DNA from 2 places in the Psychrobacter sp. DAB_AL62B genome. Region 1 is predicted to be linked to the other one. Evidence: predicted binding sites of a transcription regulator. Region 1 holds the regulator's gene; the other holds the start of a gene.

The links. Region 1 encodes PhoB, which activates phosphate uptake and scavenging genes when phosphate is short. Its sites were predicted from a motif close to TGTCATNAANCTGTCATAA; they were not measured.
Region 2: EPB74_RS10420 (DNA translocase FtsK) is a predicted target of PhoB. The motif match lies at 2,945-2,963, and genes of this name have one in related genera.

What each region holds. Positions count from the first base shown of each region.
Region 1 covers NZ_SAXC01000010.1:35,580-51,209, forward strand. The annotation lists gene EPB74_RS11530 (M23 family metallopeptidase) at 1-448, shown strand, start outside; gene phoR (phosphate regulon sensor histidine kinase PhoR) at 596-1,693, opposite strand; gene phoB (phosphate regulon transcriptional regulator PhoB) at 1,789-2,493, opposite strand; gene dtd (D-aminoacyl-tRNA deacylase) at 2,642-3,097, opposite strand; gene asd (archaetidylserine decarboxylase) at 3,298-4,131, shown strand; gene pstS (phosphate ABC transporter substrate-binding protein PstS) at 4,484-5,641, shown strand; gene pstC (phosphate ABC transporter permease subunit PstC) at 5,822-6,772, shown strand; gene pstA (phosphate ABC transporter permease PstA) at 6,860-7,774, shown strand; gene pstB (phosphate ABC transporter ATP-binding protein PstB) at 8,006-8,785, shown strand; gene phoU (phosphate signaling complex protein PhoU) at 8,942-9,679, shown strand; gene EPB74_RS11580 (DUF1287 domain-containing protein) at 9,702-10,307, opposite strand; gene EPB74_RS11585 (HD domain-containing protein) at 10,424-11,053, opposite strand; gene EPB74_RS11590 (isochorismatase family protein) at 11,240-11,815, opposite strand; gene EPB74_RS11595 (rhomboid family intramembrane serine protease) at 12,018-13,730, opposite strand; gene fadA (acetyl-CoA C-acyltransferase FadA) at 13,935-15,107, opposite strand; gene fadB (fatty acid oxidation complex subunit alpha FadB) at 15,251-15,630, opposite strand, start outside.
Region 2 covers NZ_SAXC01000007.1:145,556-161,185, reverse strand. The annotation lists gene EPB74_RS10435 (MerR family transcriptional regulator) at 1-331, opposite strand, end outside; gene aat (leucyl/phenylalanyl-tRNA--protein transferase) at 426-1,223, opposite strand; gene trxB (thioredoxin-disulfide reductase) at 1,281-2,303, opposite strand; gene EPB74_RS10420 (DNA translocase FtsK) at 3,015-6,401, shown strand; gene EPB74_RS10415 (amidase) at 6,660-8,153, shown strand; gene EPB74_RS10410 (DODA-type extradiol aromatic ring-opening family dioxygenase) at 8,220-9,134, opposite strand; gene rlmH (23S rRNA (pseudouridine(1915)-N(3))-methyltransferase RlmH) at 9,220-9,708, opposite strand; gene EPB74_RS10400 (DUF2147 domain-containing protein) at 10,012-10,458, shown strand; gene EPB74_RS10395 (DUF421 domain-containing protein) at 10,688-11,236, opposite strand; gene EPB74_RS10390 (ABZJ_00895 family protein) at 11,374-11,889, opposite strand; gene dacB (D-alanyl-D-alanine carboxypeptidase/D-alanyl-D-alanine endopeptidase) at 12,008-13,975, opposite strand; gene EPB74_RS10380 (3'-5' exonuclease) at 14,216-14,821, opposite strand; gene EPB74_RS10375 (DUF294 nucleotidyltransferase-like domain-containing protein) at 14,854-15,630, opposite strand, start outside.

The DNA of each region.
Region 1 (15,630 bases):
ATTTGTGCTGGCAAAATGGCAGCAGCTAAGTCTGTTACAACAAGAACCGCCGACCGAAAACAGCCTGCCCAGTCCGCTGCCAAAGCAGCATCTGACGGATACTTGGGGCGCTGCGCGTAGCCAAGGACGCTCCCATGAGGGGATTGATATTTTTGCAGATCGAGGTACGCCGATACAAGCAACGACACAAGGTATCGTCAGCAAGGTTGGAGACGATAGATTGGGTGGGCGTGTAGTGGTGGTCGTGGGACCCGGCGGTGCAGGACATTATTATGCGCATTTAGAAGACTATGCTGACATCTCTCCCAATGACTGGGTCAATGCAGGCGATATCATCGGTTATGTTGGTGATAGTGGCAACGCCAAAGGCACGCCGCCGCATGTGCATTATGGGATTTATATTAATGGCAGCGCGGTAAACCCTTACCCACTTTTACAAAAAAATTAGGCTATTTGAAAAATTTATCAATCAAAATTAGGTCGTGTTGATTTATCAGAACTGTGTCCTAAACAACGCAAAAATTAACGACCAATTAGGCATCTTTACTAGATTTGAAACGCACTATTTATACCTATCAAGAAGGCCGTTTTGTCGTCAACTTATCGATGCAGATCGCACATGAGCAGCTGGAAACACCATGCTAAAGGTTGAGCCTACCCCTTCTACTGACTCAATTTGCAAGTTGGCCTCATGCTGATATAAGACGTGTTTTACAATCGCTAGTCCCAGTCCCGTACCGCCTGTGGCACGGCTACGACCTTTATCGATACGATAAAAGCGCTCAGTCAAACGCGCGATGTGCTCAGGGGCAATACCAATCCCATTATCTTCGACGGCAAACCGGCAGCCTTCTGCTGTCTTGGTCCAGCTAATAGCTATATTGCCGCCCTTTGGGGTGTATTTAACGGCATTAATCACCAGATTGGATAACGCACTATTTAGGTACATCTCTGAGCCTTGTAGCCCGTCATAAGTATCTATCTGCAAGTGAATGGTATGGCCATATTCTTGATTATAGGCTTGCGCATCATCATAAACATGCGTAAGCAGCTTGGTCATATCGATATAATTGAGCTCGTGCGTCTCTTCGATTTCAATTCGAGATAACAACAATAAGTCATTCACCACTCTATTCATACGAGCCGTCTGCTGGCTCATCAACTCAAAACCACGTCGCCAATGCGCTGGCATATCTGGCTGATCTGAGAAATTCTCTAGATAACCCATCATCACGGTCAATGGTGTACGTAACTCGTGCGAGACATTCGCCACAAAGTCGCGGCGCATTTCTTCCAAGTTATGCAAGCGCGTCACATCATAAATAATCAGTAGCTTTTCGTCACCAAAAGGCGTGAGCTCACACTTTAAATAGCGATTAGGATCTCGCCACGACACCATATGCACACCATCATGAACGCCATCGCCATCATTAGGCGTCGTGGCCGCTTGATAATATTGACGAAACTCAGGCACCCTAATAAAATCAAAGATGTGCTTGCCCTTATCAGCTGCTTGCAATAACAATAAATCTTCTGCCGCCTGATTCCACCACTCTAGACCATCATCGTCATTGAGCAAAATTACTGCATCTCGTAATGCTAGTAGAGCGCTTCTAATTTTTTTCAGCTGATCGGTTGTATTGTGCTGGGAGATTGGCTCTAATTTGCCTTGTTGATTATTTTCGGTCGGCATTATCATTCTCATCAATTAGATTTACTACTATTAGCTGCATTAGGTCAGCTTCTATTGTTATTCCATTTTCTATTAGATGGCACTTTTATAGTGAATTAGATGGATTCAACCAGACTAGAAAATCGATAACCCGTACCGCGTACCGTTTGGATCAACGTATTACAATCATAAGGGTGTAGTAATTTTCGTAAACGCCGAATATGTACATCAATGGTTCTATCTTCAATATAAACATTGCCGCCCCATACTTGATCTAGCAACTGTGCTCGCGTATAAGCACGCTCTGGATGACTCATAAAAAATGCCAATAAGCGATATTCTGTCGGACCCATATCGATAATTTTATCATCAACCATGAAACGCTGGCTTTTGGGGTCTAGGCTTAGCTTTCCTATTTCGATAGGCTTATCGCTACTGAGCGCACTACTACGACGCAATACCGCTTTGATTCTTGAGATTAATTCACGGGTAGAAAAAGGCTTGGTCATATAGTCATCAGCGCCAGCATCAAGGCCATGAACCTTACTGTCTTCTTCACTTTTGGCAGTCAACATAATGACTGGTATCTCAGCGAGCAGCGCATCATTTTTAAGCATACGGCAAAAATCGATACCACTTTTATCTCCGGGCAGCATCCAATCCAATAAAATCAGCGCCGGTCTGTGATCCACCACTTGCTGATGCGCCTCTGAGACGTCAGCTGCCTGTAAACTCTCAAATCCAGCCATCTCTAGCGTCATGACGAGCATCTCACGAATCGCAGGTTCATCTTCAACAATCAAAATTTGCTCATTATACATACGGCATTCTCAGTGTTAGAGGACAAAATCTAGCCTATCAAAAGGCGATAAACGCACGCGCTAGCTTCTTCCTATTAAACGAATTAATTATGACAGCTTGATGACATTTACTTTTAAAATTTTAATATTTGGCATCAAGTCTAATCGCTCAACTTACTTCTAATAAAAAGTTTAGCGGTCCATCATTGACGCTCGTAACTTGCATATTAGCGCCAAACTGACCCGTTGCAATAGCGGGATACTGAGTCTTTGCATAAGTAACCAGTTGTGCAAATAATACCTGTGCCGCATCAGGTGCCATCGCGCCGCCAAAATCAGGGCGACGACCTTTATCCGTTTTTGCCATCAAGGTAAATTGTGATACCAATAATAACCCGCCAGCCACTTGTTGGACATTTTTATCCAGTTTACCGGTTTTAGCCGGATCGTCATCATTTTCAAAGATACGATAAGTGAGGATTTTATCGACTAAGCGCTGCGCACTTTGTAGATTATCATCGTGACCCAAACCAATATATGCCAATACCCCATGCTGAATAGAGCCAACGCAGCAGTCATCAACGCTGACGCTGGCATGATTTACCCGCTGGATAAGTGCTCTCATTACTTACTTCCTTTAACGATTATGGTCATACAGTCAGCTGCCGACCATGATAAAATGTATTTATTTATGAATGTTACTATCTATTAATATCACTATCTATAAGTGTCACTGTCTATTATTTTCTAGCACCATTTTTTATTTTAATAATTGCTTTTTTATTTTCATCACTACTTTTTTAATCACTACTTTGGTCATCTATTATGAATGTATTTACTACCTTACAACAGTTTGTACCCCAACAAAAAATCAGCAAAGTGGCTGGACGCTTAGCCGCCAGCCGCCATCCTTGGGTCAAACGCGCTTTCATTCGTAGCTTTGCCAAAGCTTATGATGTTAGCTTAGATGAATATGAGCGTCAAAGTTTAAACGCTTATGAGAGCTTTAATGATTTTTTTACCCGTGAGCTACAAGACGATGCGCGCGCTATCGATACTACCATCAATGGTATCGTCAGTCCTGCTGATGGGATGATATCTCAGCTTGGGCAAATCAATGACCATAAGCTTCTGCAAGCCAAAGGTCGCGACTATGATATCGGGCAGCTATTGGCTAACAGCGCCGACGGCGATTATTTTGCTGATGGTAGCTTTGCCACTGTCTACCTTGCCCCAAGTAATTATCACCGCGTCCATATGCCATTTGATGGTACCTTAACCACAACCCGTTATGTACCTGGCACTCTATTTTCAGTCAATAATACAACGGCAGCAAATGTACCTGATTTGTTTGCTCGCAACGAGCGCCTAGTCTGTCTGTTTGATACCGCCTATGGTAAAGCGGCTGTTATCATGGTCGGTGCGATGATTGTCGCTGGGATCGAAACGGTTGCGACGGGTAAAATTAGCCGCACCGATGACATTCAAGAAGCGGATCATGATATGAGCTTTAAGAAAGGCGATGAGCTTGGACGTTTTTATTTAGGCTCGACCGCGATTGTGGTACTGCCAAAAGCAGCAAACACTGATTGGCAAAATACTATGAAGCATGGCTCAACGGTACAAATGGGTCAGTTACTAGGTAGCGCTAAAATTTAGTCCCATTTATCTAAGTAACAAACGTTTTTAACGAGTAGCATTGATAAAAAAGCATAGTCAGTAATAACATTACTGACTATGCTTTTTTATTTGCCTTGTATAACAGAATCTCGATAAAAATAATCGCTTAACCCCTTCTCTACCTCCCTATCTATAAACGCCTTGTTTTGTAAGCCGCTATTCTTTTTTGCTAGTAAGGCTTTATGTCATCAAACTGTCATATTCATTTGGCACACTCTCCTTATTAACCGCAGAGCATCATTTCAGCAAACCCCAGAAAACCCCAGAAAACTATTGTCATTGTTATTTATAAATGCTTGATACTCAAAATTGATTAATTTTAGGAGAAATAATGCGTCATTCATTAATAGCTGTAGCAGTCGCTGGTGCTTTTACCTTAGCCGCCTGCAGTCAAACACCCGATAGCAATGAAAGCAATGAGCCTGCCACAGCAGCCCAAGCAACTACGGCCTCTAGCGGTGACTCTACAAGTAACGCTAGTGCTAGCTCAGCTGAAAATGTATCGATGAATATTACAGGGGCTGGTGCTTCTTTTCCGCAGCCTATCTATGCTAAGTGGTCAGATGCCTACAACAAAGCAACAGGTGGACAAGTTAACTATCAGTCAATCGGCTCATCCGGTGGTATCAAACAAATCGTTGCGAAAACGGTTGATTTTGGCGCATCTGATGCCCCTATGACGCCAGACGAGTTAAACGAAGCCGGTCTGATTCAATTCCCAACCGTTATCGGCGGTGTGGTTCCTATCGTTAATATTGATGGTATTAAGCCGGGTCAATTAAAGCTAAATGGTGAAATGTTAGCGGACATCTATCTTGGTAAAATCAGCAACTGGAACGACCCTGCAATTGCTGCCATAAACCCCGACTTAACCCTTCCTGACGCGGCTATTACCACGGTATTTCGCTCAGACGGTTCTGGTACGACCTTTAACTTCACTGACTATCTAGCAAAAGTGTCAAGCGCTTGGAATGACAGTGTTGGCGTCGATAAGACAGTGAAATGGCCAACGTCAGCAACTGGTGCGGGCGGTAAAGGTAACGAGGGCGTTTCAAGCTACGTGACGCGTATGAAAAACTCTATCGGTTATGTTGAATATGCTTACGCTAAGCAAAACGGCATGTCACATGTGGCCCTGAAAAACGCAGCTGGTAACTTTGTCCAGCCTTCTGCAAAAACCTTTGCTGCTGCTGGTGACATCGATTGGTCACAGCAAGAAGGTTTTTATAAAGTCATTACCAACTCCGAAACAGCTCAAGCATGGCCTATCGCCGCTGCCACTTTCATCTTAGTACATAAGCAGCCACAAGATGCCAAACAAGTCGCTGGTGTATTAGCATTCTTTGATTGGGCATACGCTCAAGGTGGCGATGATGCTCTCGCACTTGATTACGTTCCTTTTTCTGATACTGCCGTTGCTTTATTTAAAGCAAAATGGAATGAAGTCGTTGATAGCAACGGTCAGCCTGTCTATAAGCCTGCACAGTAACCTGTTTATTCTAGTGATTGCATAATCACTGTCGAGCCAACCTCTCAAACCACTATTCTCCGGTATGGGTTTGAGAGGTTTTATCACAGAAAATTTAAAGATTTTTTTAAGTTTGTTGTGATAAAACCTCATTGACTCTTTTACTATTTTGACTTGATTCTATTCAACGCTGAGACACTTATGAATGATTTAAGGTCCCAACTGGCAAAACAAAAACGCTACGATGCCGTTTTTGTGAATGCGACCAAAGCCTTTGCAATCTTGGTGCTGCTGTCGCTTGGTGGCATTCTCCTCTCATTAATTGTGGGTGCTTGGCCAAGTATCACTGAGTTTGGACTAGGGTTTTATACCAGCAATAACTGGGATACGGTGAACGATCAATACGGTGCACTCGCGCCCATTTATGGGACGGTTGTCACCTCGTTTATCGCGATCTGTATTGCCGTTCCAGTTAGCTTTGGGATTGCTATTTTCTTAACAGAATTATGCCCCAATTTTTTGAAAAAGCCTTTGGGTATTGCTATTGAACTGTTGGCGGGTATCCCTTCTATTATCTACGGTATGTGGGGATTGTTTGTGTTTGCGCCATTTTTTGGCGATCACATTCAGCCTTGGTTTATTGAAAATATTGGTCCCCTACCTATTATTGGCAAAGTATTTACGGGCGCGCCCATGGGGCTTGGTATGTTTACCGCTTCATTGATACTGGCGATTATGATTATTCCTTTTATTGCCGCCACCATGCGCGATGTTTTCTCTGTGGTACCTGATTTATTAAAGGAATCCGCTTACGGTATGGGCGCAACCACGTGGGAGGTGATGTTCAAAATCATCTTGCCTTATACCAAAGCGGGCGTGGTTGGTGGGGTGATTTTGGGGCTTGGTCGAGCGTTGGGTGAGACGATGGCAGTGACCTTTTTAATTGGTAATGCCTTTAACATCAGCCCAAGTCTATTCACTTCTGGCGTTACGATTACATCGGCATTGGCCAACGAATTCGCTGAAGCTTCAAGTGAGTTACATTTAGCGTCATTATTGCACTTAGGTTTAATTCTTTTTGTGATTACCTTTATCGTGCTGTCGATATCTAAGCTGATGCTCATGCGTATTGACCAAAAAGCTGGCAATTAATAATAGTGAGCTCCTAAATACCATGTAGCTGCTAGATAGCTTGTGATATTTAAAGCAGTTATCTGATTCAAAAAGGACAAAAGCCTGATGACTTTAGCAACAGTCGATACTCATACTGCCCAGATTAGCCAGCCTGCTTTAAGCTTTGAAGACCGCTATGACAAGCGCTTATATAACAAGCGCCGTTTTATCAATAGATTGGGGCTTGGTTTTGCTCTATCAGCGATCGTATTTGGTTTGTTTTGGCTGGTTTGGATTTTGATCACGCTGTTTGTTGAAGGCTTTCAAGGTTTAATAAAAATGCCTGTCTTTACAGCAGATACACCGCCACCTATGGGTGAGGGTGGTCTGCGTAATGCCATTATTGGTTCAGTGATGTTGGCTTTTTCAGGTTTAGCCATTGGCGCACCCATCGGCATGATGGCAGGCATATATTTGGCTGAATTTTCACATGGTAGTCTGTTAGGTAAAGTCACCCGATTTTTAAATGATATTTTACTGTCTGCTCCATCTATCGTTATTGGGCTGTTTGTTTATGCGTTGCTGGTCAAAGGTCAAAGCTTTTCAGGCTGGGCAGGTGCATTAGCATTAGCGCTGATTGTGATTCCCATTGTTGTACGTACGACGGAGAACATGCTAAATCTTGTGCCTAATACCCTGCGTGAAGCTGCCTATGCACTAGGCACACCGAAATGGAAGCTGGTCAGTACGGTCACGCTTAAAGCCGCCAAAGCAGGTTTGACCACAGGTGTGCTGTTAGCGTTTGCTCGTATTACGGGCGAGACCGCGCCATTACTATTTACTGCGTTAAATAACCAGTACTTTAGTACCGATATGAGCCAACCGATGGCAAACTTACCTAATACTATTTATCAGTTTGCCATGAGTCCTTATGACAACTGGCATGCGCTGGCTTGGGCGGCGGCACTACTAATTACTATGACAGTATTGCTATTGAATATTGCGGCGCGCTTTATAGGCGGTAAAGATCATACAAGATAACTTACTATCTGAAAACTTTGAAAACCATAGTGAGCAGTACGGCTGATAACCCACTCCTCCTTTAACGATATTTAAAAATAGCTGGATACGATTATGACTGATGTACTAGAAAGAAAAGCCGCTAAGCAGAAAACAGATAAAGGCAGTATCAAAGGTCGTTTACTAGGTCAGCCAACCTCTACTAATAGCCAGCACAAGCAGCCAGATAGCGCTCATCTGACCAAACAAACCATGGCAGATATGCCTGACAATATGCCGCCTGCTAAGATTGCCATTCGGGACTTGGATTTTTATTATGGTGATTTTAAAGCGTTAAAAAACATCAATATCGACATCCCAGAAAAAAATGTAACTGCGTTTATTGGACCATCAGGCTGCGGTAAATCAACACTGCTACGCACGCTTAACCGTATGTACGACTTGTATCCTAACATGCATGCCGAAGGTCAAATCATCTTGGATAACAAAAACATTTTGGCTAAAGACGTGGATGTCAATTTGCTGCGTGCGCGGGTGGGTATGGTATTTCAAAAGCCCACGCCGTTTCCCATGTCCATCTACGACAACGTGGCATTTGGCGTACGTCTATATGAGAAGCTGAGCAAAGTAGAAATGGATGAGCGTGTCGAGTGGGCACTAAAAAAAGCGGCGTTATGGCTCGAGGTCAAAGACAAACTTAAAGCCTCAGGATTGTCATTATCAGGTGGTCAACAACAACGACTTTGTATCGCCCGTGGGGTGGCAACGAAACCTGAAGTACTGTTATTAGATGAACCGACCTCAGCGCTTGATCCCATCTCCACTGGCGCTATTGAAGATTTGATTACGGATTTAAAAAACGACTATACGATTGCTATCGTAACGCACAATATGCAACAGGCTGCGCGCATTTCCGACTACACCGCTTATATGTATTTGGGTGACATGGTAGAGATGGGTGAGACAGATCAAATATTTACCAACCCAGCACAAAAAGCGACTGAAGATTATATTACCGGTCGTTATGGCTAAGTTGCTCTTTATTTAAAGAAGTTGTTTATAGCGGTTATTTATAGCAGTTATTTATAGCAATGATTTATAGTGGTCCTTCATAACCATCATCATTTTGGCAATATCTTTATGACCAATACCAATACGATTAAGACCGATTCGATTAAGGAGGTAACCATGCTGGTAACTGAAAAGCATTTATCAAAGAGTTTTGATAATGATTTAAATGAAGTTATTGAGTTGTTTATGCAAATGGGGCGCATGGCAGCAGAGCAAGTCATGGTTGCGACCCGTGCATTGATAGCAGCAGATGAGGCAACAGCGAAAAAAGTGATTACTGATGATGATCTAATCAATCAGTTAGAAATTAAAATCGATGAGCAAATTATTTTATTGGTTGCTAAGCGCCAGCCAGCAGCGAATGATTTGCGCTTAGTCATGGCCATTAGCAAAGGCATTGTTGACTTTGAGCGTGTGGGTGATGAAGCAGAAAAGATAGCGCGTATGGCATGCCAATTGATTGAAGATGGTGCTTCACCAAGAGGCTATTCAGAGGTTCAGCATTTATCCAATCAGGTGCGTTTAATGCTGCTTGATGCGCTTGATGCCTTCTTATGGATGAATCCTCAGCAGGCATTTTCGGTATTGCAAAGCGATGTGTCTGTTAATGAAGAGTATCAGTCTGCCACTCGCTCCTTGATGACCTATATTATGGAAGACAGTCGTCATGTGTCTAAAGTAATTAATATACTATGGGTATTGCGCGCACTCGAGCGTGTGGGCGACCATGCTCGAAATATTGCTGAGCTGGTCATTTTTTGTACCAGCGGCAAAGACGTGCGGCATACGGATTTTTTACGGGTAGAAGAAATTGTACAACAAACCACCAATGCTGGCATGAATACTAACAAATAGTCTCTCTAACCTTGTTTTAAAATTAATAACGAAAATGTTTATTAATAGGATAGGCAAACAAAATATTCTCTTCTTGCGTACCGCGTCCGATATTATGAATAATCAGCGGTGTGCCATCAGCCGCTGTTTTGTCTGATACGATACCTGTATGCGGTAAATTGCCGTTCGGTAGTCGCCATGTCACCACATCTCCTGCCTGAAAGCTGGATTTGTCAGTGATTGATAACGTCTGTCCGTGACGCGCAAAAAACACTTCAAGATTGGGTACACGGCGATGGTCGATATTTTTATCGGTTGATTTAAGTCCCCAAGTTTTTGGATAGCTTGACCAGTTGGATTTCATATCATAGTTGAGCAATTGCTGTAGATCTATATTTTGCAAGCGATACGCGCGTACGATAACATCGGTACAGACGCCGGTATTTATCGGTACATCACCGCGTGGAAAATCCAGCTTACGATAAGTAGGATCATAGCTGGTGGTAATGCCGATTTGTTTTTTGGCATCGTGTGCCAATTTACTGCCATCGCTGATAGGGGCAATAGCTTGAGCCATTTGCGCCAATCCTAGCAGGCTGATAAAGGCTAGCGATTTAGCGAAGGTTTTATAAGTATCAGATACTCTCATGTGTCGATCTCTTTGTTATTAATTTAACTATAAATGCTCTAGCACTTGAAAATCTAGCATTTGAAAATCATGACGGGCTGTAAAACACTTAAACGATCAAATCATCTCTTATCCATTTAAGCATCAATCAACCAGCCCTGCGCCGTCGCAAATTCAATCTGTCGTACCTGCCAATCATAAATACTCGGAAAGCTGTCTTTAATAAAGGCATGCGCCCCGCTCACTTGCGAGCGCGTAACGTTAGAATCAGTCCACGTTTTGCCATTCGTATTTAGATTGAGTAAAAACGGCAATAAGCGATCAACTACTTTCAGCAACTGAGTTTCTTTGCTGCTGCCAGTTTCCTGCTCTTCCCAAATCTCATTTAAACCTTTAATACCATTACCGCGCTCAGCTTGTAAGCGCGCAATGCCTGCACGCTCTTCAACGTGCGCATCACTGCGTGTATCAGCATATAAAAAAGTATCGCCTGCATCGATTTCACCCAAATCGTGTACCAGTGCCAGCTTTAGCAATTTCTCATGATTAACATCCAACTCGAACAACTCAGCGATTGACCAACATGCCATCGCTAAATGCCATGAGTGCTCAGCGGAGTTTTCCAAACGAGTCGTACCTGTCACGTAACTGCGCCTGTTAACTCGTTTAAGGGCATCTAACTCTAGTAAAAAATGAGTGACATTATCTATATCAATGTTTGAGGCAAGCGTTGGGTTGGTTAATAAGATGGAATTGGTTGATGACATAAATTTTCTCTTAACTTTTCTACGAATGTATAGCGCTTTATCTTATCTTTAAGCACCAGCGGTTATTATACATTTTATGAGTGTTATAAAAGAGGATGCTAGCCTGTAATTAACTGGCGTTACTATAAAAAGAAAATAGCGCTTATTTTAGTAAGCGCTATCTGTTCTAAATCGAGCAAAAAACAACTATTTAATCAAGTTGCTAATGGTTTTGAACGCAGGGTCTTTACTACTTCGGCATAGCTCAAACAGAATAGTTTCAACCGTGGTAATGACACCACCGGCACGGCGAATACGGCGAATGGCTTGCTTTTTATCATACGGAAAACGCGAACCAACCGCATCACCAATAATGACCGGCTGCATACCATTATCTAGCAAATCAAGCGCGGTTTGTAAGACACAAACATGAGTTTCAACGCCGAACAGTAAAACAATACTGCGATTTTGCTGAGCAAGGTGATTCCATGAATCGTCATTGTCGCAGGCGCTAAAAGTAACTTTTTCAAAGCCTTTGGCATTATCGCCTTCTAACAACTCACGAATTTCGGGCAAGGTTTCGCCTAAGCCCTTTTTATACTGCTCGTTGAGCATAATTGGAATATCAAGCGCTTGCAAACCTTTGATCAAAGTCGTTATTTTTTTGATAATATTTTCATGGTCATAGATATGCGGGGTCAGACGTTCTTGGACGTCAATTATCATTGCTTGGGTATTTTCACGGTCAATACGGTAGGTACGATCAGTAATCATGGTGGACATAGTACACTCCTTGTACGGCTGACTTTATTGTTAAAGGCTATGTTAGTTTTATCATTGATATTATCATTATTAGCCTTACACTCATTTAGTCATAGTTTGCTGAGTGCGTCAATGGAGATAGTCTCTAATAATGATTAATAACAATTCATCACGCTTGATTTATACTGCTTAGCATAGGTTTTTGATTATGAGTAGCCAATAACTATATATTATGGCGTCTAGCATTCCTTAATAAAGGCTGTTTTTGAGTCATTACCATGACCAAACCAAGAACAATACCAAAACATAAGGTTAAAAGATAATACACCATATAACTGAGCGTGTTTATGAAAGCAAAAAACATACTGTTTAAAGTAATAATCAGTATGACAGCCACGGTAGCACCATATAGCTCTCTATGCTTTTTGTTAAAAATCTTATAAGTAATCAGTATTATCGCTATACCAAACAAGCCAAATATAGCGCTCCAAGCACCTACCATGTCCATATCATAATAGAGAACACCTAAAATATTGGAAAAGATTCCACATATAAAAAAGGCAATCATAAAACGTACAGGACCTAATACTTTTTCCAAAATATAGCCAGCAGCAAAAAGCATCCCTAGACTCATTACCAAATGCATAATCCCTGCATGTACAAAAAGCGATGTCACTACCCGCCAATATTTACCAGCTTGCAGCGCGTCTGTGCTCAATCCGCCTACCTTATCTACCTGCCTAGACAAGGGATCAATGATATCCATACCCATGAATACGGTCAGGATAAATGCGCCTATACAAGTCAGCATTAACACTAACGTTGCAGGTTGTTTTTTATTACTTCTAAACAAAGCTACTAGACTTTTTGACACATCCTTCACTGGATCTCGTTTTTTTACATGCTTTTGTTTTTGTATGTGTTTTCGCGTGCCTTTCTTTTCTTGATTATCAATATCTGCTGCCAGAATGAGTAGTAAGCACACTCCCATACCAATAACAAATGAGCCAAACCCCCAGACGAAATCTCGCTCTAAACTGTCAACAAACAATCCTGATTCAGGTACCAATATCAAGGGTGTTAAATTAGACTGCTTATCAACTGTCGAAATCGTATGTAAGTAGCCACTTCTCTGATTTGACGATTTAAGTTTCTTAAAGTAGCTGATAGTAGAGAGGTCTTTGGCTTGATATTTGTGGCGAGAGTCATTAATAAATGCTGAGTATTGACGGTCTTTAATACTTTGGTCTTCACGATTATCGTAGCTTGTATGGTAACTAGAACCTAGCCAAATATTATCAGCGGCCCCAAATGGCGTCGCAATGTAATAATAAACATGCAATGTCGAGTCAAAATACCGTCCACTGACTACTTGTGTCTCTATATAAGAAACCTGCTCTGATTTTAGTGGTTTAAAATTATCCACCTTGAAATACTTTTGTTTTGGATAGTTACGAACATCATTCAGGTTGTTTACTTCAATAACCTCGTACGCAGCTTTAGACAAATAGTTTTGGCTGAGAACAAGCGGTATCACTAATGCTAAAACCATCGTTATAAAAAAGTAGCCTGAACTACTACGCTGAACCCACTTTAAAGTCAGAAGCTCGTACCTCGGCCATATCCAAATACTAACGACTAAAATAGATAAAAGAAAAGGAATACCAAAATCCCAGTAGCTTTCTTTTAAAGGTAGAACGTCTAGATAAACATCCAGTAACCAGCGTAAAGCACCAAAAATTAGAATGCTGAGGATACTTAAGCCCAAATAAGGAAAAAATACCTGCTTTAGTTTTATTTTAGTCGACCCTTTAGTACGTTGGGGTTTCTTCTCCTTACGCTTGGTAATTTTACGCCTATCCTGTTTACCTACTCTATTTCTGCTTCTATTTTTATTCTTATATCTATACTGGCTTCTTTTATTGTTATCTCGCATTTACCTTCACCATTCATTTATAGCAAACCACGCCCCAACTTTGATGACTTTCTTCCTTAATCGATAAAACCTGATTGGATTCAGCATATTTACTCGTATTACTTTATTGCAAACACAAAAAAGCGCCTCTAACATTAAGTTAGAGGCGCTCATTTTACAAGATATCAAAGCATATTAATCAACAAATATCAGCTTAACTGAAATTTACACACGTTCAATAATAGTCGCAATACCTTGACCAAGACCGATACACATCGTCGCTAGACCAATTTCAGTATCTGATTGCTCCATGGCGTTTAGCAAGGTCACTGTGATACGCGCACCAGAACACCCTAGTGGATGACCTAATGCAATCGCGCCACCGTTGATGTTGACGATGTCTTGCTTATCCGTCAAGTTCAAGGCTTTTAGCACTGATAAGCCTTGTGCTGCAAACGCTTCGTTTAGCTCAATGGTTTGCATATCATCGATGCTCATGCCAGCACGCTTAAGCGCTTTTTGAGTAGCTGGAACAGGACCGTAACCCATGATAGCGGCATCACATCCAGCAATTGCCATACTACGAATACGAGCACGAGGCTTTAGACCTAGTTCTTTGGCTTTTTGCGCGCTCATGATTAGCATCGCTGATGCGCCATCAGATAATGCAGATGAGGTAGCAGCCGTTACCGTACCGCCTACTGGATCAAAGGCTGGGCGTAACTTTTGCATTTGCTCCATCGTTGCATCCGGACGAATTACTTCATCGACAGTACATAGTTGCAAGCGACCCGCTTCGTCATGACCTTCGATACCGATAATTTCATTATCAAAACGACCCTCTACCGTCGCAGCCCATGCACGGCGATGCGATTCAAGACCAAAAGCATCTTGCTCTTCACGGGTGATGTTATTCATACGACCTAGCATTTCAGCGGTCAAGCCCATCATGTTTGACGCTTTAGCATAATGCTTTGACGCTTCAGGGTTCAGATCAACGCCATGCATCATGCCGACGTGACCCATATGCTCAACACCACCGATGATGAATACATCACCTTGGCCAGTCATAATTTGCGCAGCAGCAGTATGTAGCGCCTGCATAGAAGAACCACATAGACGGTTAACGGTTTGACCGCCAGCTGTCTTAGGGATATCAGCAAGTAGACCAATGTTACGACCGATGTTTAAACCTTGCTCTAGCGTTTGGTTAACACAGCCCCAGATGATGTCTTCTACATCACGTGGGTCAAAGTCATTACGCTCAACCAATGCACGGACCAATTCAGCAGACATGCTATCAGCGCGGACATGACGGAACATACCGTTTTTGGTTTTACCCATCGCTGAGCGTACGCCATCTACGATGACCACGTCTTTTGGACTTAAAATTGTCATACTATCTTCCTTTTCAATTTTTATTGTCAGTGGCAGTACTGCCATGCTCGCCTATCTAATTTAGAAGGTTACTGATAATAAATAAATTACCAGTAATCTTATCGAGCACGTGTACTGCACTTCATCCTAGTAATGACTGCCTATTACGCGGTGGCGTAAAAGGTCTCGCCTGCTGCTGCCATATCGCGAATCTTCTGCGGGGCTTCATAAGCTTTGCCAAGGTGCGCGTATTTTTCACACAGTGCCAAGTAGTTATCTAGACCCATTTGGTCGATATAACGGCAAGGGCCACCGCGGAATGGTGGGAAACCAACACCCATAATCATCGCCATATCCGCTTCTGATGGCGTGCTGACGATATTGTCTTCTAGGCAACGGACGGTTTCATTACAGAACGCTAGCATGGTGCGGTCGATAATCGCTTGATCATCAAACGTTTGCTTGTCGCTATCAGTAGTGGTTTTTAACAGCTCATAAGTCGCTTCATCAGCAACTTTCTTTGGCTTGCCGCGTTTGTCCATTT
Region 2 (15,630 bases), on a different contig from region 1:
TCATCAAACTGATGGTAGCTTGTTGTTTTCTGATTTGAGTCAATTTTTGCTGGGTAAGGGTCAACTGTAAGTCAATATCGAGCTGCCCATCGTAATAATCGTTGAGGCTATCCTTTATTTCAGTCAGCGTAAAGCCAATAGCTTGCGCGCTTTTGATTAATTCAATGCGCTCAACACATTCTGGATGGAATTCAGTATATAGCCGCGAACCTGCCTGACGTTTACGAGATTTCAGCAGTCCTAATTGGTCATAGTGACGAATCGTATCTTTGGTGGTATTGGCTTTTGACGCCAGCTTTCCTATTAATAAAAATGATGTATCAGGTGCCATAATAAACTCATGGTTATAAGATGTAAGTGGCTGATTATATAGATAATGATTGTGGATGATACTTAACGATAATAATGATGCTTATCCAGTCAATTTAGACACTTAATTGCCATGGCTTTAAGGTATCAAGTAGCGATACTGGTAAAGGTTTATGAGAATCTTTGAGCCATCTGCTTGAACCATTAGCTATTAAAGAATCTAATTGGATTAAAAATTTCGCGCGCGATAAAGTAGTTGCGCCTAAACTCATCAGATGCTCATTGGGTAATTGGCAATCGACGAGCGCTACATGACTCTGATCACACAAGCGCATTAAGCCCCAAAATGCCAGTTTTGATGCATTGGAGGCACGATGAAACATCGACTCGCCAAAGTAAATACTGCCTATTTTTAAGCCATATAAACCGCCAATTAGCTGTCCTTTATCATCCCAAACCTCAATGCTATGGGCAAAACCTTGAGCGTGCAGCTCAGTATAAGCCTCAATCATCTCGTTATGAATCCAAGTATGTTCGCCCTCAGGCTGACTTTCATTAAGATCGTCATTGACGCCATTACTACGCGGTAAACTACAGGCGTATATCACTTCATCGAAAGCATGATTAAGGGTTAATTGCCAACGCTCACGGTTCGCTTGTTTGTGTAGTGATTTGCTCGGTTGATAGTCAGCTGGCACCATCACACATCGTGGCTCAGGACACCACCAAGCAATGGGTTCGTCTTCATTGAACCACGGAAATAACCCTTGCGCGTAAGCAGAAATCAGCGTTTCAGGTGCTAAATCTCCCCCAATAGCCACAATACCTATGCCATTAGGATCCACCATAGCAGGATCTGGGAAGTCATAACGCCCAAGACTTCTGATATTTTTACCAAAGGTCTCAGACGTCATATGAGCCGCATTGATATCAATATCAATGCGGTCGTCGTCTTTAGAAGAGTTGCTCACTTAAGCTTCTTTGTCTGCAGTCAACGTAGAGTCATAAGTATGATCACGAGCAACCGTTTCGCCTATTGCATCTAGATACTTTTCAGCATCGAGTGCTGCCATACAGCCTGTACCCGCAGAAGTAATCGCTTGACGATAAACATGATCTGCCACGTCACCTGCGGCAAAGACGCCTTCAATGCTGGTTTGGGTCGCATTGCCATTAAGTCCACTATTGACAATAAGGTAGCCATCTTTCATCTCTAACTGACCTTTAAATAAGTCAGTATTGGGCTTATGACCAATAGCGACAAACATACCGAACACATCCAGTTGCTTAGTGCTGCCATCGATCATAGATTCGATGACAACGCCATTAACGCCCATGTCATCACCAACCACTTCTTTTACGCTGTGGTTCCACTCGATTTTGATATTGCCGTTTTTAGCTTTTTCAAACAGTTTGTCTTGAAGGATTTTCTCAGAGCGCAAGCTATCACGGCGATGTACTAGAGTGACTTCAGCTGCGATATTTGATAAATACAGCGCTTCTTCAACAGCCGTGTTACCACCACCGATAACCGCCACTTTTTGGTCTTTATAAAAGAAGCCATCACAAGTTGCACAAGCGGAAACGCCAAGACCACGGAATTTAGTTTCTGACTCTAGACCTAAATACTGTGCTGATGCGCCTGTTGAAATAATTAATGCATCACAAGTGTAGTTGCCATTATTACCAGTCAGCTCAAAAGGGCGTACATTTAAATTAACTTCATTAATATGGTCATAAACCAGTTCAGTACCAAAGCGTTCGGCATGGGCTTTCATACGATCCATGAGCGCAGGACCCGTTAAATCATGTGCATCACCCGGCCAGTTATCGACTTCGGTGGTGGTCGTGAGCTGTCCGCCCACTTCCATGCCCGTAACCATAACAGGCTTTAAATTGGCGCGCGCCGCATAGACCGCTGCCGAATAGCCGGCAGGACCTGAACCTAAAATAATCAATTTTTCGTGGCGTGGAGCAGTATTATCAGTTGCCATAAGATTTCCTTGCTAGAGCAATAAAAGTGAAAAGGTTCAACGTTAAAATAATAAGTAGATATTATAAGTATTATAAAAGATAAGCGTAAAAATGACGACGTATCTGGTTTTTATCGTTGCTATGTGATAATAACATAAGGGCTAAGAGCAAAAAGTGCAAGTTTGCTAAAACAAATATGGGTATCATTAGAACTAAAGCATCTGACGCTTGAAATTTTAGTGGAAAAAGTGAGTTTATATTCAAATATAGTCATGGGAAAGTAATATTGATATATCACGTACTGCTAGTATGAATTTTTCTTGCTTGCTGTGCCTACGCAGACAGAGGCTACAAAAAATTTATACCAGCAGTACTGCAGCGTTGTTAAAGTATTCTGACTATGTTTTACTGCAAAAATAAAGTCAGTCTTTCTTAATAGCCGCATTTTTAACTAAATTAATGCCAGATTGATTTTCTTATGCTCTTTATTTATAAGACGGTCGCCACGGCAGCTATGTATTTGTTATTATAAGAAGTTGTATGCTGAGCACAAAATAAAAACAGTAACGCGTTTAATATTTTACGGTAATATTTTAGATACCGTTTTCGTATCATTACGCCGCATCAGTAGTAACCTATCGTAGCAGTCTTTATCAGGAATTTATGTCAGCATGATTAAGCTTAATCATGAGTTGGCGACCACTTAGTATTAACAACAAGGCAGATCTTACGTGATATCAGCACCACTTATTGATTATTTAAAAAAGGGCATATTTACCCTACTTGGGTCAATACTAGCGGTTTACTTGTTTGTCATTTTAATGACTTATACGGGTAATGATCCTAGCTGGTCGCACATCAGTAGTGATATGACTGCGATTAATAATATGGGCGGCGAGACGGGTGCTTGGCTATCAGATTTGCTCTACAGCTTTTTTGGTTTTGGCGCGTGGTGGTTGTTGGCGTTTTTGGTTTATGAATCTATCCTGATTTGGTGGGATAACAAACCAACATTTTGGCTACTACGCTTGGTTGCCTATGTGTTTTTAATATTAAGTGCCAGCGCTTTATTTGCGCAAGTGATTGCCTTGGTGCAGCAGGTAGCGGATCCCATGACGTCAGGTCTCAAGGGTGTTGCTGGCGGTATTATCGGTCTTGAATTACAAGCGCGGCTGGCTCAGCTGTTATCGCAGTGGGGGAGTGTGACGTTTTTGACAGTGTTCGTCATTATTACGGCCACGTTTGCTTTTAATATCCATTGGCTGACGATGTATGAAAAAATCAAGTCATGGTCGTGGCTTGGCTCTGGTATCAGAAACCAAGATAGTGAGTTTGATCATAGTCAAACATCACAAGAAGCCGATGCTGTCCAACAGGATGTTAATGACACTGTGATGGCTGAAAAAAACCAGCAAGAATATGAGCAATTACCGCTTGAGTTACAAGCGGCTGACCACGCTGGTAATAGGGAAAATGGAAGTAGAAGTGGTCGTTTCAGTAACGTTTTGACAGATTTTTTATCGACTTCAGGACTGGGTGCTGGCGTAAAAGCCTCTATGATAGCAGCGGCACAAGCAGCAAGTGATAGTGCAAGACGGGATGAGCAATTACAAACGGCTGCCACCATGCCTAGTAATGCCACCATCTCTAATATCAATCAAGCATCGACGCCTGTTGCAAATGCTCCAATAACACCGGTAAGAAAAGTTGAACCGAGTTTTGCATGGAACGATGCCAATACGGTTGATGATTTGTTGGCGAATGAGATGAATATGGGGCAGGATACGATACCTTATGATTCTGCTACGATAAACGCGCCACGTTCAGACGAGTCTGCCGCTGACTTTTTTACCAGCTCAGATATAGATACTTCTAATACAGAAGCGGATAACAAAGAACCTTCAACGACAAATATATCGTCTACTCAACCTGCTTTTGATACCAATCAAGAGAGTGTTCAGTTGCCTAACGAATCACAAGTCAATCCATTATTAAATGCCGAACATCATACGGATAATAATATTTCTGATGCAGCTGCTACAGCGCCCACTGTCGACACCTTAGTGGATGCATGGTTAGCAGAACATGCAGCAGTGCCTTCAGCTACCGAACTAGGTAAAGAGGAAGAAGCGCCAATATTAGAGACGGTATTTGCGCCTACTGTAGAGGTATCTGATAATTTAGTGAATGACTCAGTTAATAAACCTACTGATGACTTTTCTAATGAATGGTCTGTTGAAAAACCTGAGTTCTCAAATGACTTGGACTCTTCTTCTATAGCTGGCATGGCCAGTGCGTCAAAAGTGGTAAATGTGATTGCGCCAGCTTTCGAAACCACTGATATGAAGCCAACCAATACCCCGCCTGCTAACCCTAAGTTACCTCCTACGGTAGAAACTAGCGCTTCAATGCCAGATATCAAGCTCAATATCAAGCCAGATAATCAGCTGACAACAGCTACGGAGCCAACGGTAAGCTTTGCGGTGCCAGAAGGCGATAGCAGCAATCATATTACCGATATGATGCCGGAAGACGATAGCGTTGAAGATAGTAATGCGCCCGTTATGCCGCATATTAGTGATGATATTGCGTTCAGCCAAAAATCACGATCGATGCAAACGGCTGCTTATCGTAGCAGTCTGTCACCGATTCCAGAGATGTCTATTTTAGATAAGCCAGATCCCAATCGTCAGCCAAGCTATACGCTTGCTGAGCTTGAACAATTATCAGAGCTTTTGGAGATTAAGTTACAAGAGTTTAATGTAAAAGCAAACGTCGTCAATGCGATTCCAGGCCCAGTGGTGACACGCTTTGAAGTAGACCTAGCTCCTGGGATAAAAGCCAGCAAGGTCACGGGAATTTCACGCGATTTGGCGCGTTCATTATCAATGGCATCCTTACGTGTCGTCGAAGTGATTCCCGGTAAACCCTATATTGGCATTGAAGTGCCCAATAAACAGCGCGAAATGGTGCGCTTGATTGAGCTATTAGATACCGAAAAATTTAAAGATCCTAAAGCACAAATTAGTATGGCGATGGGTAAAGATATTGGCGGTAAAGCTATTATTACTGATCTTGCACGAGCGCCCCATATGTTGGTTGCTGGTACGACAGGCTCTGGTAAATCAGTCTTGGTCAACGCCATGTTACTATCGATGCTGCTTAAATATACGCCGAATGAGCTGCGGATGATTCTTATCGATCCTAAGCAACTTGAGCTTGCCAACTATAATGATATTCCGCATTTGCTGACGCCAGTCGTTACCGATATGACCGAAGCTGCCAGCGCTTTGTCATGGTGCGTCGCAGAAATGGAACGCCGTTATCAGCTGATGAGTTTATTAAAAGTCCGTAAGCTGAATGAGTTTAACAAAAAAGTTATCGCTGCTGAAAAATCAGGTAATCCCATGCTTGACCCATTATGGCGACCCAATGACAGCGTGAGTATTAGTCAAGCACCTAAGCTTAAAACATTACCGATGATTGTGATCGTTGCCGATGAGTTTGCTGATATGATTATGCAGGTTGGTAAGCAGGCGGAAGAATTAATTACACGCTTGGCGCAAAAGTCGCGGGCAGCAGGGATTCACTTAATCCTTGCGACTCAGCGTCCATCGGTTGATGTGATTACCGGTTTGATTAAAGCCAATATTCCAGTACGAGCGGCGCTACGCGTGAACTCAAAAGTGGATTCGCGCACTATTTTGGATAGTGGTGGCGCAGAAGATATGCTTGGTAATGGTGATATGTTGTTCTTAGGGCCCGGACAGATTGAACCGGATCGTGTCCATGGTGCCTATGTCAGCGATGAAGAGGTCAATAGTGTCTGTGATGCATGGCGTGAGCGCGGTGCACCTGATTATATTGATAATATGGCTGGCAATTTTGAGTTGTCTAGTCCCGGTGGCGGCAGTAGTGCCAGCGCCTCTGGTGAAGACGATGATCTTTATAATGAAGCCGTTGGTTTTATTATGGAGACACGTAAAGTTTCTGCTTCTAGTATCCAGCGTAAATTCAGCATTGGTTACAACCGTGCCGCACGAATTGTAGATTCAATGGAGGATGCTGGACTGGTCAGCTCAATGGGTAAAAGTGGTAAACGTGAGCTACTAATGTAAAAATATAAAGCTTAATTCAATGATAAAAAAGCGAGTTACTAAGTAAAGTAGCTCGCTTTTTTATTATTGGAATATATGTAGTCATTTACGATTACATCCACTAATCAATAAGAGTTGGACTTTCAAATGACCAATCAGTTTGTTTATCCATTATAAGCAATGATTTTTTATACTAAACTGGTGATTGATTATGAGACAGATAAGCATAAGATTTAAAAAATAAACCTTAATTCAATCACTCTCCAAGGAAGGTCAGTTATGTTTAAAGAATACACCCAATACGATGCGTTAGCGCTAGCAGCCTTAGTCAATGCAGGGGAAGTCAGCGCTAAAGAGTTGCTTGATGCGGCGGTCGATCAAGCCAACCAGCTCGATCCCAAATTAAACGCTATTATTCATCGTTTTGACGAGCGTGCTTATGATGCAGCGCAGGCAGGACTGCCAGCCGGTGTATTTAACGGCGTCCCTTATTTATTAAAAGACTTATCTTTTAGCTTCGCCGATGAACCTCTCACCATGGGCAGCCGTAGTGTCAATATCATATCAAAAAGCGATAACGAAATCGTCAAGCGTATGAAAGCCACGGGTGTGAACACTTTTGGTAAAACCAATACCCCAGAATTTGGCTTGATTATCACTACTGAACCAAAAGCGCATGGCGTGACGCACAACCCTTTTAAGAAAGGTTATAGCTCTGGTGGTTCATCGGGTGGTAGTGCGGCGGCAGTGGCAAGCGGTATCGTACCGATGGCAGGCGCTGGTGATGGTGGTGGCTCTATTCGTTTTCCTGCGGCGTGGTGTGGTACCTTTGGACTTAAACCCAGTCGTGGTCGCAACCCAATGGGTCCCTTATTTGGCGAAGGCTGGGAAGGGGCAGTGGCAGATCATGTGATTACGCGTAGCGTGCGCGATAGTGCCGCCATGCTTGACGCTACTAGCGGTGCAGAGATCGGTGCGCCTTATATTATTGCGCCACCAGATAGCACCTTTCTAGAGGCCGCAATGCGCGCGCCAAGGCAATTAACCATCGCCTTGCATCAACAGCCGTTGGTCGCTAACACTGTGGTTGATAAAGAAGTACTTGCCGTATTAGAGCAGACGGCTAAACAACTGGAAGCCATGGGGCATCGTGTGGTGCCTGCTGAACCTAATATTAATATTGAACAGTTTTGGCATGATTTTTTAGTGGTAGTCTGCGCGCATACTGCTTTTACCATCGATAATATCGAGCGTTGCCATGGTGCACAGCACATACAAAATCTTGAGCCGCAAACGTATAATATGGCGATGCTTGGACGTTCATTATCTGCCGTTGATTTGGCTCACGCTAAGCATGGCTGGCATGATAGCCAATATCAAACCGGTCTGTTATTAGAGACCTACGATATGATTTTGTGCCCAACCGTCCCGACACCGGCAGTGAAACATGGCGTACTACCACCAAGTCGGATGGATGAGATGCTTATGCGTAGCGCTGGTTTGCTAAACAAAGGCATTGATATGGGTAAATATGCCTTTAGCTCGGGAATGATTGAAAAGTTAAGCTCGCCAGTACTAGGAAAAATGGGCTTTACTTTATTAGGTAATATTACTGGACTACCGGCTATGTCATTGCCCGTCGGAATGAGCAAAAAAGGCCTACCGATTGGTATGCAGCTGATTGGGCGCATGAATGATGAAACGACGTTATTGAGTGTCGCTGGAGAGATGGAGCGCGCCGGTTTATTTACCAAACTTGCTTTTGAGATGTAGTTTTATATGCCTGTCTATATCTGTCTGACGCTTTATATCTATTGCTTTTGCTTTGATTCAATTGTTTTAATCAAAGCGATAGATATCCATGCCTAAACTATGGTGCGCCATACTTTGGTGGACGACAGAGACGCGCTGACCAGCACCTAAAGCAAAAAATAGTGGCAGTAGATGCTCATCGCTTGGATGTATATCCTTGTAGTCAGGGTATTGCTGCCAGTCCAGAGCGCTAGGAATGTCTGTTTTTAGTTGTTGTAGTAACCAGACTTTAAAGTCTTTTGCCGTTTGGTCGATACTATCTGCTTGCCAGCGTAGTGTTTGCAAATTATGCGTAATATTCCCTGAGCCAATAATCAGGATTTGCTCATGGCGCAGCTGTGCCAGTTGTGCGCCCAATTGATAGCAGGCGATACTGTCATAATAGTGTGGCAAGGATATTTGTACGATAGGAATATCGGCCTGCGGATACAGGTGTAAAAGTGGCGCCCATACGCCATGGTCGCTGACACGCAAGGGATTAACCCGACAAACAATACCGCGCGCGCTCAGTTGCTGCGCCAGCGTCTCGGCAAGCGCTGGATGACCAGCAGCAGGATATTGAAGCTCATACAGCTCAGGGGTAAAGCCTGAAAAGTCATGCCAAGTCTTTGGCTGCGGATTACTACTGATTTCAAGTTTGGCCGATTGCCAATGCGCAGACATAATGACGATAGCGCGGGGCTTAGGTAGGTTTTGTCCTATACGTGCCAGCGCGCTTGTCGTGGCTGATTGCTCGATAGCCAGCGTCGGAGCACCATGCGAGATAAATAGCGCAGGTAGTTTCGGTCGTTTCGCTGCACTCGATATAGTCGGCGCATCTGGCCAAGCCGCCGCCGCTGTGATTGGCGTCGATATTAGTGGCGTAGACAAATCGTCACGACTGTCATCGCGTTGCTGATTGGCACTTTGGGCATTAGGTGTTGCAGGTTTAGGATATCTCATGTTGCATTTATTAGGGCACGCGCCCAGTTTTCAATCTATTGATCATTGTGATTAATAATGATGGTTTTATATCAGGTAATTGGTTCTAATTACCACGGTGATAAGGATGATTATGATTGATACTCATCGCTCGATATAGCTGCTCCATGAGCACAACCCGTACTAGTGGATGCGGTAGCGTAAGCGCTGATAATGACCATTTCACATCTGCTTTTGCTAATACCTCTGGTGATACACCGTCGGCACCACCGATGACCAAGGCAATATCATCACCTTGCTGCATGCCATCAGCCAGTTTATCTGCCAAATCTTCGGTGGAAAGCATTTTACCTTTCACATCCAATACCCATAATTGCTCACGTCCTCCAGCAGCATGAGCGGCTAATATTGCCAGACCTTCTTGCTCACGGTATTGAGCTAAATTGGCATCCGAAGGGTTTTTAGCGCGTTTTGCCGCAGCAATTTCAACAATTTCTGTACTGAGCATCGGCTGGATACGTTTGTAGTATTCATCAAAACCAGTTTGTACCCATTTTGGCATTTTATTACCAACGGTCAATATTCTTACTTTCATAGTGCGTACCATTTCAATAGATGATTAATTGTAACAAAAAAACTCTGCGCTTAAGGTAATGTAACAAACAAACCTTTTACAAAGCCAGATTTTGTGCTTTACTAGCATTCGACAAACAGTTGTTCTTTAATTTCTATTTTATTAAAAATTGCCTTTCTAAAAGTTGTTCTCTTAAAGATTACTTGCTTAAAAAGAGTTCAAGAAAGTGAGGTATTTCTTAAGGAGATAAGGAACAACAGTATGATGTCTTTATAATAAACCAAAAGCTAGCTTGAAACATTTTTTAAGCGAAAGGAGTCGTTCATGAATCGTACTATATCAAGTTTACTTACCCTGAGTGCCGGTGCACTGCTATCTACCTCTGTTTTTGCTGCTTCTTTAAATGGCACACAGTGGCAAACTATCGACGATAAAACCGGTGAAAAAAAGGCCGTTATTCAGCTCACTGAAAACAGTGGTAAAGTGTCAGGAAAAATTATCAAAGTCCTCAATAAACAAAATGCTGACGCCGTTTGCACTAAGTGTCCCGGTAGCCTAAAGAACAAGCCTATTGAAGGATTACAAATATTGTCAGGCTTAAAAGCTGATGGTAATAATCAATGGAGTAATGGCAAACTGGTCGATCCTGAGTCAGGAAAAACCTATTCTGGAAAGCTTACATTGAGTGATAATGGTCAAAGCATGAAATTACGAGGCTATGTCGGTTCACCAGTCTTTGGTCGCTCGCAAACGTGGCAGCGTATTAAGTAAATTTGCCGTTAATCCTATCATTTATTGATAGCAGCTCTGGTTGTTTTTACTTAAAAAAAACCTATTGAAGCAAGAATAACGACAGAAAAAGCATTTAGGAAAAAGTGTCAAAAGTAAAAGGATAGCTAATATATATTGGCTATCCTTTTTAATTTTTGCACATTTATTGGTATATTTAAGGTTTTTTATTGCTCAAGTTTTTTATTAGTAACGCTTTTTAGTAGCGACATTACATAAGTGGCGCAATTGTCTCTGATACCGCGCCATCTTCCCACTGAGGATTATCGCTATTATCAGACAAAGTAGGTTTTGGAATGATGGTGAGTTTGGCGTCCGATTCAAAAACAACGGCCTCGACATCATCGAAACGGTGAATACCTTCAGAACGCATGGCACATTCAATCTCTTGTCGAGTCAGACGCTCGGCACGCATCGCATCGGGCAAAAACTGCCCTTGATAAAAAACAATGCGCGGCTCAGATAAAATAAAACTGCTAAATTGCGGTGAAATAGAAGCGTATTTGGTAACCAAAAATTGTAATAAATATAGCACTACAATAGAAGACATACCTTCGATAAAAGGGATGTCTTTGAGCAAAATAGTGCTGGCGCTCAATGAGCCAATCATCACGGTGACAATCCAATCAAAATTATTGAGCTGTGAGGTAGAGCGTTTGCCGGAGATTTTGGTGGCGACCACAATCAAAATATAAACCATGACCGTAGTCAGAACAATACGTCCAAGCTTATCGATATTGTCAAAAAAAAGTGTGTCCATGGTCTTAGCTCCTACTAATTAAAGTTAATCGTCCTAAAGACAGCGTAACGGAATTTACGTATGAATAGGGCAGAAACTTTGTAGTCGCTTGTCGATGACGTTAAAGCGTTCAATCATCATTTAATAGCAATAAACACTTAACTGGCTTTGCGATTAGGATCGAGTAGACGATTGAGGGCCCAAATACTGATGCGTGCGCTCACTAAACTAAGTACCAATATCATGATTAATGCAGAAAGCAGCGGTAGCGGCTGTTGCATGCTCATATCGAGTAGCACCTCACGGCTCACTGCATCAAATAAAAAGAACCAGATACCTAAGAAATAAACGACAGTGAGCAGCCAAACCACAGCTACCCCACCGAACATTAAGTGATTGATTTCACTGCTATCCAGTGCGCGCTGTTGATGCTTGATAAATTTCTGCACCGCAATATAAGCGCCCATAATGATAGATAGTACGGTTACCATTTGCGCGTTTAGGGGAAACTTGGTTTGAATAATCATAAATAGCGCACTGGCAAGAATATAACCAACGGCAAAGAATCCAACATAGGGTGTCAGTTTAGGTTGAGTAAGTTTTGCGCTTGGCGGCAATCCATGACGTCCTGATTGAGTAGTGGACTTACTAAGTAGCGGCGATTTGCGTGACATAAGATGACCTTATAAAGGGGAGAGCGTCGTTTTGATAAAAGCGCGATAAAAGCTGCAAAAGATTTATCCCAGCAGCATTGTCTTGCTTATAAAGTATATTGACTATAATAAAAAACGATCAATGCTGCGCCGTCCAATCAAGCATCGCATCTAAAACCGGTCTTGCGGTATAAGCATTTAGCGCCTGTTCGCTATTGATCAGTCCAACCACCACATAATCTTGTCCGGACAGCCCTTTGACATAGCCTGCCATCGAAGTGACATTATTCAAGGTACCCGTTTTTATCCAAGATCGACCAATGGCTTGTGAATCAGGTAAGCGTTCGCTATGAGCGGTAATAGTACCGCTGACCCCAGCGATACCTAATGAGCTGACGTAGGCATCAAAGTTTGGATGGCTGTAAGCGTAGGTCAATAGCTCGCTTAAATTAGCGGCGCTGATCGTGCAGTCGCGGCAGAGTCCTGAACCATTGGTTAGATGTGGCGGCGGTGTGGTCAGATGGGTTTGCCACCATTGGTTTATGGTCTGCAAGGCAGCAGGATAGCTCGTAGTAGTAGGCTTACCAAACTGGTATAAACTGGTTTGCTGATTATTACTGGTCTCATTAATTGTTTCATTATTACTAGATTTATTATAAGCCGCTATAGATAGCGCCACTTGTTCAGTCATCACATTATTAGAGAAGTGATTGATATCATAAATTTGCTGCGTCAAGTTTAACGATGGGTAGCTGACAATTGGCAACGGTGACATAGCTATAGCTGCCAGACCGCGCAGTGATTTAGGCTTTTTATTCACATCATAAGGGGTTTCTTGGCTGATGACTTTTCCACTTAGCGTATTACCTAGCGCTTGCCATTTGGCTGCGATGACGCGCGCTGCAAAATCTTTGGCATCAGGGTAAGCGACATAAAAGGCATGTTCGCCACAGCTGTCCGGTAAACTGGCATTTAGCGTCAGCTGTGTCGGTTGCCACTGCGGTGCGAGACTATAGCGGGCTTGACCACAGGCAGCTGCGCGTATATTTATCATATTGGGCAATTGATAGTTTGCTAATTGCGGCGTATAGGTCAGCTGTGCTTGGCTGTTATTTAGCGGATAGCTTTGGATACCTATACTACTAAAGTTTACCAAAAAACCATCAGGGCTGGCATTATAAGGGCGCAGAGGTGCATTATCAAAGGCAGCAGGGTCTTTACTGACATTTTTAAAAATGGTGCTATCAATGATAATATCGCCGTTAATATGGCGAATACCTGACGTTTGTACTTTATAGAGCAATTGTTGCAAACGCTCATGAGTCATTTTTGGGTCGCCGCTACCTTGAATAATCAAGTCGCCATATAGCTGGTCACCGATAATGATGCCTGTGTGATAGACACGTGTATGCCAGACAAAGTCAGCGCCCAAGGTATCTAACGCAATAAAGCTAGGGACGAGTTTCATTGTGCTGGCGGGTGTACGCGCGATATCGGGCTGATGATTGAGTAACGGTGAAAACGAGATTTTTATTGAAGTGTTGGTTATAACCTGCTTATTTTTATTACTACTGTCGCTGTCGCTGTCGCTGTCGCTGTTGCTTTCATTTCTATTATCGTTTCTATTGCTATGGTTAGCAGGCGTTGATGCTCCATCTGGCAATAGTGATGGGCTGCTCTCTAAACTTTGATAGGTATAAGGATCATCGGTATAAGCATTTAGTTGTTTTTCGTATTGTGTAATCGTTCGCTTCTCGATGGTCACCAAGGCGCTTTGATGGCTTGCGACTGGTCTATTACCATTATTATTTTGCGTCGCTTGTTTATTAATACTGTTAGAGTCAGTATTTGCATTATTCGTGCTTGCGGGCTTTGAGTTACTATTGATTTTGGTGGTGTTAATATTTTTGCTATCAATATTACCGCTATCAATGACTTTAATAGGAGAGGGTAATCGACTGGCGTTTTTATCTCCCACTGGTGTGATAACGATACTGATATCCGCTGCGGTCAAATCAGCTCGCGCTAGCGCCGTCTCGATTGCTTCTGGTAATGCGGCTTGCACGTGTATTGGCGCTACAATAGGAGTGGCAAATAAAACGAGCATTGATAAGCGTTTGGTAATTTGATTTGATCGTTTTAAATATTGACTATTAACTGTCAGTTTGGCGTGGCTTGTAGGGTGTTTAATAAGTTTAAATGTGGGAAGCATGAGCAGTCTATCATCAGGTGGCAAAAACAACCTATGGTAACATGAGTTGCTATTTTCGCGTAGATGCAGATTCGTAGATGTAGGGTATGGTTGAAAGCATGATTTTATCGTACTATTTTATCAAAATAGTCAAAGTTAGCGCACATGCATAAACGCCATCGCTGTCATGATGGCATCATTATAAGCATCATGAGTGCCAAGCTCAGGAATATCGTAGTGCGCTAAGATATTGGTCAAATGCTGCGACTGACCGGGGATGCTTTGGGTACTACCAACCATACGTCGACTATATAGCTGACGGACATCAATCACTTCATTTGGCAAATGAGTACCCATATAGTGTTTTACCAAAGGATTTAAAAACCCCGTATCTATCTGCGGGCAAAACCCTACTATAGGTCGATTATCAATAAAAGGTAGCAGTAACGCTAGCATTTCATCGTAGCTCATTCCATGCTCAACATCAGCGGTGCGCAAACCATGAATAATAATGGTATCGCGATCAGGCATTACAGGTGGCTTGCAAACCAAATGTAGACCATTACCGGTGTCGATCGTATCACCATTGATATGAATGGCTGCAACAGACAATAGGTGATGTTTTTTTGGATTGAGTCCGGTCATCTCACAGTCAATCGCTACCCATTGTCCAGCCATAGGTTTAGTAAACATCGATGCCAGCTCAGGGCGCTGTAGCTGATTTTTTTGCCAAGAAGACGATAACTGTTTTAGCCAACTCATATCATTTTATCTCCAACGCTAGCCAATCTGCCCTAACCAAATTCAAGCTGATAATGGCGACTCAATTGACCTTTAAAACTTTTGACCACCGCCAAACACTCTTTTAATAAATCACGCTCAAGTGCGGTTAATGTTGTTGGGTCAACTTCATGAGCATGTTTATCATCTGTCGACAGCGCGACCGATAAACGCTGCGCCATAAAGAACTCTAACGCCTCAAGCAAGGTATCCGCTCGTTCTTGATTTAAGGCTCGAGCTTGTACCAACGCTTTAAGGCGCCCTTTGCTACTAGGGGCGTCAAAAATATCATTTTCTAATGCTAAGGTACGAATACCATGCACCAGTGGAAAAATACCGGCTTTTTTAAGGTCAATATCATAAGAGCTAGATTTACCGCCCAGTAGCGGCACAAACTTTTGCCACCACTGACTGACATCGCCAAATTGCAGCGCTGCACGGGCGAACTGACGCACAAACATCGCATCTGACTGACGATGGGCTATTTTTAAGTGTTGACGGACATGAGTGAGTAGTGACTCATCGCCGCAGACGTATTCACCATCAAATATAGCCGATAAATAAATACTGTGCTTCGGATCGGTGTTTCTAAACCATAAACTAATCTGGGCTTCAAACTGCTTTAGCGGCTGACGCCAGATTGGGTTGGTCATCATAATATTGCCATTACACAACGGATAACCAAGGTTTGCTAACTGCTGGTTAAAGGTATCGGCAAACTGTGCCAACTCAGGATGAGTAAAGCCGTCACGAATGATGAGAGCATTATCTTGATCCGTACGCATGATTTG